DNA from 2 places in the Kitasatospora sp. NPDC114501 genome. Region 2 is predicted to be linked to the other one. Evidence: predicted binding sites of a transcription regulator. Region 2 holds the regulator's gene; the other holds the start of a gene.
The links. Region 2 encodes HspR, which represses chaperone genes until heat shock. Its sites were predicted from a motif close to TTGAGNNNNNNNNNCTCAA; they were not measured.
Positions count from the first base shown of each region.

Region 1 (4,412 bases), on a different contig from region 2:
GCAGGTGCACGCCGCGGTCCCGCAGCGAGGTGACCGGCAGCTCCAGCTCGGCCCCGCGCGAGCGCAGGTAGGAGAGCGCGATGTGCGCGGACTCCTTCATCACGTCGCCCAGCTGCCCGGTGAGGGTCAGCCCGGTGCCGCCGGTCTCGGCGTCGGCCAGCGAGGCCTCGATGTAGAGGACGTCGCCGCCGGCACCCGTCACCGCGAGGCCGGTGGCCACGCCGGGGACGGCGGTGCGGCGCTCGGCCGGCTCCTGGGCGGACTCCGGCACGTGGTGCGGCCGGCCGATCAGGGCGCGCAGGTCGTCCGCGCCGACCGCGGCGGGCAGCTCGCGCTCGCCCAGCTCGGCCTGTGCGGCGATCTTGCGCAGCACCCGGGCGATCGAGCGCTCCAGGGTGCGCACGCCCGCCTCCCGGGTGTACTCCCCGGCGAGCCTGCGCAGCGCCGGCTCGTCCACGGTGACCTCTCCACCGGCCAGACCGGCCTTCTCCAGCTGGCGCGGGAGCAGGTGGTCGCGGGCGATGACGACCTTCTCGTCCTCGGTGTAGCCGTCCAGCCGGACCAGCTCCATCCGGTCGAGCAGCGGCTCGGGGATGGCCTCCAGCACGTTGGCGGTGGCGAGGAAGACGACGTCGGAGAGGTCGAGCTCGACCTCCAGGTAGTGGTCCCGGAAGGTGTGGTTCTGCGCCGGGTCCAGCACCTCCAGCAGGGCGGCGGCCGGGTCGCCCCGGTAGTCGGAACCGACCTTGTCGATCTCGTCCAGCAGGACGACCGGGTTCATCGAGCCGGCCTCCTTGATCGCCCGCACCAGCCGGCCGGGCAGCGCGCCGACGTAGGTGCGCCGGTGGCCGCGGATCTCCGCCTCGTCCCGGACTCCGCCGAGCGCGACCCGGACGAACTTCCGGCCCATGGCGCGGGCCACCGACTCGCCGAGCGAGGTCTTGCCGACGCCGGGCGGGCCGACCAGGGCCAGCACCGCGCCGCCCCGGCGGCCGCCGACCAGCCCGAGCCCCTGGTCGGCCCGGCGCTTGCGGACGGCCAGGTACTCGACGATCCGCTCCTTCACGTCGGCCAGCCCGGCGTGGTCGGCGTCCAGCACCGCGCGGGCGCCGGCGATGTCGTACTCGTCCTCGGTGCGCTCGTTCCAGGGCAGCTCCAGGACGGTGTCCAGCCAGGTGCGGATCCAGGAGCCCTCGGGCGACTGGTCGGAGGCGCGCTCCAGCTTGTCGACCTCCTTGAGCGCGGCCTCGCGGACCTTCTCGGGCAGGTCGGCGGCCTCGACCCGGGCGCGGTAGTCGCCCTCCTCGTCGGCCGCCTCGCCGTTCAGCTCGGCCAGCTCCTTGCGGACGGCCTCCAGCTGGCGGCGGAGCAGGAACTCCTTCTGCTGCTTGGCCACGCCCTCCTCGACGTCCTTGCGGATGGTGTCGTTGACCTCCTCCTCGGCGAGGTGGTCGCGCAGCAGGCTGAGCGCGTACTCCAGTCGGGCGACCTGGTCGGCCTCCAGCAGCACCTTGAGCTTCTGCTCGGCGGTGACGAAGGGCGCGTAGCCGATGTTGTCGGCGAGCTCGCCGACGCCCTCGATCTGCGCCACCCGGTCGACGATCTGCCAGGCGCCGCGCCGGCGCAGCCACTGGGTGGACAGCGCCTTGTACTCCTTGACCAGCTCGGCGGCCCGGCCGGCCACCGGGGTGCCCACCGAGGACTCCCGGAACGGCGTGGTCTCCACCCAGAGGGCGGCGCCGGGGCCGGTGGTGCCGACGCCGATCCGGACCCGGCGCACGGCGCGCACCAGCGCGGCCGGGTCGCCGTCGGCCAGTCGGCCGACCTGCTCGACGGTGGCCAGCGTGCCGGCCGCGGCGTACGAGCCGTCCACCCGCGGGACCAGCAGGACCTGCGGCTTGCCGGTGCCGGCGGCGGCCCGGGCGGCCTCGACCGCGGCGCGCACCTCGGTGTCCTTCAGGTCCAGCGGGACCACCATGCCCGGCAGGACGACCTCGTCGTCGAGCGGCAGCACGGGCAGGGTGAGCGGTGTGGACGACGATGCCATGATCTCTCCCTAGTCAGTGAACTTGAGTCGACCTGACTAAGGCCTGACGGCGGCCGGATGTTCCCGGCCCTCAGTTCGCCGTGAGCGAACACGAATCGCCCCGGAAGGTGCCGCGACCGACGCCGTCAAAAAAGTCCTGGAAGCACACCGGGCGCACCTTGAGGAATCCTGGGCGCACGATCCACGAGCCCGGGAGACCCCCGACCGGGCGACGCCGTCAACGCGCCGTCCACACCCGCGCGGGCGCACCGCCGGTGGCCGTCACCGCGGCCGGACGCGGCCGGGGCGGACGCCGCTCGGCCCGGCGCAGCCAGCGCCACAGCGCGACCCCGGTCAGCACCGCGGCCGGGTGTCCCACCCCGGTGATCACGTCCTTGTCGGTGGCGATCTGCTCGGCGATCATCAGCCCGGCGCCGCCCAGCGCGAGCAGCCGCCCCTGCCAGGAGAGCAGCCCGGCCACCGCGCCCAGGCAGGCGAGCACGCCGTAGCTGACCCCGATGTCCAGGTGGTCCATCACCTCGGGCGCCATCCGCCCGGTCTCCACCGCGGTGATCACCACCCCCTGGGAGAGCAGCGTCGCCGCGACGTGCCCGGCCGCGAACACCGCCGCCGCCCGGGCCGGGCCGACCCTGCGCTCCAGCGGGGCGAGGGTGAGGGCGAATCCCCACAGGTACGGCATCCACACCTCGCCGGCCACCCAGAACCCGCTCAGCACAAGGGCGCGCAAAGGATGCTGGAGCAGGTTGTGCCCGTCCGAACTGGAGGCCTCCCGCAACCGCTGGACGAGTTCCGGATCGGCGACCTTCGCGAAGGTCGTGGTGGCTCCCACGACGGCGAGGTACCCGAGGGTGAAGGGTGTCCTGCGGGGTGTCGGCACCCGTTCCAGCAGCCACTCCAGGACACCGGTGCGCAGCCCGAGGCGGAGCATCCCGTACGGCGCCCCCGCGGTCCCGAACCCGTCGGCACCCCGCCCGCGTCCCGCCATGCCGCCTCCGCTCGCGCCGCAGCCACCGGCTCCTCGCCAGGTGCCCAACGTACCGGCGCGCGCCGCGGATTCCGCCCGGTCGGGTGTTGTCGTGGCCACGGTACGTCGAGGTTCTGGGAGCCACCTGGGAAAAGCCCGTGAAGACCGTCGCCGTAGCGGACCGCCGAATTCCCCGAATTGGTCCAGACCTTCTTCCCGACAGGGCCGCAGCAGGGCCTCTGACCGGCGACTTGGCGCCAACTGGACTGCATACGTACCGTTACGCAGTGAAAAATCGCCGGGTAAGGTATCGGCCCGTGCCCACTCGTGCAGTGGGTCCGAGGGCGGCCCGACAGCCGGCCCACGGGCCGGAAACGTCCGGTCCACCTGCCGGGAAGCATCCGCTGTCCGTACGCTGCGAAGTGCGCGGGAGAAGTGGGCGGCCGACCATCCGTCCTCGGCTCCCGATCGCGCGACGGGACGGCGGACCCGGCACAGTCCACGACGGAACAAGACTACGAGCGGAGCCCGCCATCCCCACAGGTGGCCGGCCCGCAGCCCTGGGGGCGGTGGCGTGACCGTGACAGAAATTCAGCAGGACAACCACAACACCGGTGGCACTGTGAGCAGCCAGCGCAGAGTCCTGGTGGTGGAGGACGAGCCCACGATCGCCGAGTCGATCGCCGCCCGGCTGGGCGCCGAGGGCTTCAAGGTCGCCGTGGCCCACGACGGCCCCGGCGCGGTCGACGGCTTCCACACCTGGCAGCCGGACCTGGTGGTCCTCGACATCATGCTGCCCGGCTTCGACGGCCTGGAGGTGTGCCGCCGGATCCAGGCCCAGCGCCCGGTGCCGGTGCTGATGCTGACCGCCCGCGACGACGAGACGGACCTGCTGGTCGGCCTCGGCGTGGGTGCGGACGACTACATGACCAAGCCGTTCTCGATGCGCGAGCTGGCCGCCCGCGTCAACGTCCTGCTGCGCCGGGTCGAGCGCGCCCAGCAGGCCGCCCGCACGCCCGCGCTGGGCAGCCTGCGGTTCGGCGAGCTGGAGATCGACCACGTGCAGCGCCGGGTCCGGCTGGCCTCGGGCGACGTCCACCTGACGCCGACCGAGTTCGACCTGCTCGCCTGCCTGGCCGCCCAGCCGCGCGCCGTGCTCACCCGCGAGCAGCTGCTGGCCGAGGTCTGGGACTGGACCGACGCCTCCGGCACCCGCACCGTGGACAGCCACGTCAAGGCGCTGCGCCGGAAGATCGGTGCCAGCTGGATCCGCACCGTCCACGGCGTCGGCTACGCACTGGAGGCCCCGCTCTCCTAGGGGTCGCGCGGACGACGGGCCACCGGGGGGCCCGTGTCCGGGACGACGCCGTGCCACCACGCGGGGGGACGACGCGGGGACCA
Region 1 covers NZ_JBVKDS010000002.1:363,639-368,050, reverse strand. The annotation lists gene lon (endopeptidase La) at 1-2,047, opposite strand, end outside; gene ACZ7RU_RS05135 (rhomboid-like protein) at 2,265-3,032, opposite strand; gene ACZ7RU_RS05130 (response regulator transcription factor) at 3,592-4,329, shown strand.
Region 1: the regulator HspR is predicted to act here: its motif matches at 2,070-2,088, upstream of lon (endopeptidase La).

Region 2 (4,412 bases):
GAGGTCGAGACCGCCATCGGCGAGCTCAAGGAGGCCTTGAAGGGCGAGGACATCGCGAAGATCCGCGAGGCCTCGGAGAAGGTCTCCACCACCGCGCAGAAGCTCGGCCAGGCGCTGTACGCCAACGCCGACGCCCCGGCCGGTGCCGCCGCCGGTGACTCCGCCCAGGCCAAGGACGACGACGTCGTCGACGCCGAGATCGTGGACGACGAGAAGCCCAAGGGCGGTGCGGCATGACGGACAAGCCGCAGGGCGGCAAGCCCGGCGACGACTCCGCCGCCGATGAGGCCGTGATCAAGGCTGCCGAGGAGGCCGCCGCGGCCGGCGCCGGGGAGTCCGGTTCGGACGACCTCGCCGCCGCCAAGCGGGAGCTCACCGAGCGCACCGGCGACCTCCAGCGCCTCCAGGCCGAGTACCAGAACTACCGCAAGCGGGTCGAGCGCGACCGGCTGACCGTCCGCGAGATCGCCGTCTCCAACATCCTGGAGTCGCTGATCCCGGTCCTGGACGACATCGGCCGCGCCCGCGAGCACGGCGAGGTCACGGGCGGCTTCAAGTCCGTCGCCGAGTCGCTGGAGACGGTCGTCGCCAAGCTGGGCCTCCAGCAGTTCGGCAAGGAGGGCGAGCCCTTCGACCCGACCATGCACGAGGCGCTGATGCACAGCTACTCCTCGGACGTCACCGAGGACACCTGTGTGCAGGTCCTCCAGCCCGGCTACCGCATCGGCGAGCGGATCATCCGCCCGGCGATGGTGGCCGTCGCGGAGCCCCAGCCCGGCAGCCAGGCGTCCCCGGGCACCGAGGCGAAGCCCGCCGACACGGACAAGTCCGACGGTGACTCGGACAGCTGACAACCTGTGACAGCTGACAACCAGTGCGCTGCGGAGTCGTACGCCGGCCAGTACGGCGGCCGGCTCCGCAGCGCGCTGTCAACCGCCGTCTCTTCACCGGCGGTTGACAGCGCAGTGACGATGGACATCGGGAGGTGGCGGAAGCCGTGAGCGAGCGCAGCGGGCGAACCATCGGGGGGCGCGTGTACCGCTCAGCGGCTGCCGAGCGCAGCGAGGTGGACGCATGAGCGGCAAGGACTACGTGGAGAAGGACTACTACAAGGTCCTCGGCGTGCCCAAGGACGCCACCGCCACCGAGATCAAGAAGACCTACCGGAAGCTCGCGCGCGAGTTCCACCCCGACGCCAACAAGGGCGACGCCAAGGCCGAGGAGCGGTTCAAGGACATCTCCGAGGCGTACGACGTCCTCTCCGACGAGAAGCGCCGCAAGGAGTACGACGAGGCCCGCAGCCTCTTCGCCAACGGCGGCTTCCGGGCCGGCGGCCCCGGTGGCGCCGGCAGCTACAGCTTCGACTTCGGCGACCTCTTCAGCGGCAGCCAGGGCGGCGCCCAGGGCGGCGGCGGCCTCGGTGACGTCTTCGGCGGCCTGTTCAACCGCGGCGGCACCCGGCAGGCCCAGCCCCGGCGCGGCGCCGACGTCGAGACCGAGGTGACGCTCTCCTTCGAGGAGGCGGTGGACGGCGCGACCGTCCCGCTGCGGATGACCAGCCAGGCCCCCTGCCGCGGCTGCAACGGCACCGGTGCCAAGTCCGGCACCACCCCGCGGGTCTGTCCGACCTGCGTCGGCGCCGGCACCGTCAGCCGTGGCCAGGGTGCCTTCGCGCTCTCCGAGCCGTGCAAGGACTGCCGCGGCCGGGGCATGATCGTCGACGACCCGTGCCCCGACTGCCACGGCAGCGGCCGCGCCAGCTCGGCCCGCACCATGCAGGTCCGGATCCCGGCCGGCGTCCAGGCCGACCAGCGCATCCGGCTCAAGGGCAAGGGTGCCCAGGGCGAGCGCGGCGGCCAGCCCGGCGACCTCTACGTCACCGTGCACGTCGACCCGCACCCGGTCTTCGGGCGCAAGGGCGACAACCTGACCGTCACCGTCCCGGTGGCCTTCCCCGAGGCGGCGCTCGGCGCCACCATCGAGGTGCCCACCCTGAACGGCCCGGCCGTGAAGCTCAAGCTGCCCCCGGGCAGCGCCAACGGCCTCACCATGCGCGCCCGCGGCAAGGGCGCGACCCGCAAGGACGGCACCCGCGGCGACCTCCTCGTCACCGTCGAGGTCGTGGTGCCCCAGCACGTCACCGGTGACGCGCTGAGCGCCCTGGAGCAGTACCGCGAGGCCACCGCCTCCGACGATCCGCGCGCCGCCCTGTTCCGGGCGGCGAAGGGAGCGTGACGACCAGATGTCCCCGATGAACCCGATCGACCCCGACACCCCGATCGGCCCGGGCCTCGGCGAGGGCCTGCCCGGCGCCGGCCCCCGCCGCGCCCGCCGGGCCGCCGCGGGCCCGCCGCCGTACGTCCTCACCGAGGACACCCCGGTGTACGTCATCTCCGTGGCCGCCGAACTGTCCGGCCTGCACCCGCAGACCCTGCGCCAGTACGACCGCCTCGGCCTGGTCTGCCCCGACCGCACCGCCGGCCGCGGCCGCCGCTACTCCGCGCGCGACATCCAGCAGCTGCGCGAGGTCCAGCGGCTCTCCCAGGACGAGGGCATCAACCTCGCGGGCATCAAGCGGATCATCGAGCTGGAGAACCAGGTCACCGCCCTCCAGTCCCGCGTCGCGGAACTGGTCGACTCCCTGGAGGGCGCCGCCGCCGCGCTCCAGCAGCGCGAGGCCGCCGTCCACGCCTCCTACCGCCGCGACCTCGTCCCGTACCAGCCCCCCACCCCGCAGTCCAGCGCCCTCGTCGTCTGGCGCCCCAGGCGCTGACCGTCGTACGCACCGAGCCGCCGGCCCCTCCTCCCGGGGGGTGCCGGCGGCTGCCGTGTGGTGAGAGAGTGCTCTGCCGGGCCGGCGCGGTCGATCTGCGGGCGGCAGGGCACCCGGTTCGCGCCGCCTAGGATTCTTGCCACAGAAGACGACAGTCGCGTTGACTACTTCCCGGTCAACACTAGGAGCCGAGATGAGTGGGCGAGAGCACGCGGGGGCTGCATCATCCAGCGGATCGCGCGTCCTGTCCGAGGGCGCCCGAAAGCTCTACCTGCAGGCCGTGAACGAGAACGGTCGTCTCACCAAGAGCGCGTGCCCGGCCGCCGGCTCCCCCGCCCTCGACGAATTGTTGAAGCTGGGACTTCTCATACCCGACAGCGACGAACCGGGCGAACTGCTCGCCGTGGATCCGACGCAGCTCGCCCATAGTCTGAGTTCGACCTGGCAGCGCCAGGCCCTTGATCTGCTGTCAAAAGCAGTGACGCTTCCCGGCGATCTCAGCGAACTCGCCGAGGCATTTCACGCCCCGGACACCACGGGCGGCGCCATCGAATACATCCACGGGAAAGCGCGAATTAATCAGAGACTTCAGCAGTCGGCCGCCGCGGGAGTCATGGAGGGGCTGGCCATGCAGCCCGGCGGTCCCCGGCCGGCGGAAATGCTCACGTCATTCCTGGCGCGCGACCTGGAGATTCTCCAGCACGGCGCGTCCATGCGGACGATCTACAACGCGAGCACCCGCTACCACCAGCCGACCCGGGACTACGTCGCGAAGCTGACCGAGGCGGGGTGGCAGTTCCGCACCCTGGACGAGCCGTACGCCCGGCTGATCATCGTGGACCGCAAGCTGGCCGTGATCCCGGTGGTGGACGACGACCTGGCCGCGTTCATCCACGACCCGGCCATCGTCAACTTCCTCATCGAGGAGGTGTTCGAACGCAGCTGGAACCGGGCCCTCGAATTCGACGGGGACCGGTCCGTCCCGCAACAGGTGGTGTCCAGACTGCGCCAGACGATAATCGACCTGATGCTCGCCGGAACGAACCACCGGGTCATCGCGCGTCGGCTCGGAATCAGCGAGCGGACGCTCGCCCGCCACATCGCGGAGCTACGGGAGGAGTACCACGTCGACTCCCTGTTCCAGCTGGGCTACGCGCTCGGCCGGTCGTCGAGACCGGACCTGGGCTGAGGGCAGCGGTCGAAAGCCCGCCCCGCCCGGCGCGGCAGGCTCACCCCGGCTGTCCGCCTTGTCCCGATCGAGTCGATCGGCGGGAATCAACCCCAGTGGAGGTCGTCCGCGACAGCCTCCACCGCACGGGTGGTACCAGCGGACTGCCCGCTGTCGGAGGAGACGGAGACTCCGGTCAACACCGCTATGCCGATGAGGATCGGAAGCGCAGCCTTGCAGACGAGTCGACGCACAGACACGGACCCACCCTCCCACTCTCTAACACTGTGGACTGAATCAATAGCACTAGCGTCCACATGATGCCGTACGTTCCGCGAGAGTGCCATCCCCCCTCACCTCGACCAGAGCGTCATCTCTCTGCCAGGCATCCAGATGACAGGGCGGGACGCTGGACGGGGCCGCGTGCACTGATAGACGATCAGTTCGCTCCCAATGGTCCCAGCACGGATA
Region 2 covers NZ_JBVKDS010000008.1:116,089-120,500, forward strand. The annotation lists gene dnaK (molecular chaperone DnaK) at 1-237, shown strand, start outside; gene grpE (nucleotide exchange factor GrpE) at 234-851, shown strand; gene dnaJ (molecular chaperone DnaJ) at 1,075-2,235, shown strand; gene ACZ7RU_RS16650 (heat shock protein transcriptional repressor HspR) at 2,243-2,773, shown strand; gene ACZ7RU_RS16655 (hypothetical protein) at 2,967-3,962, shown strand.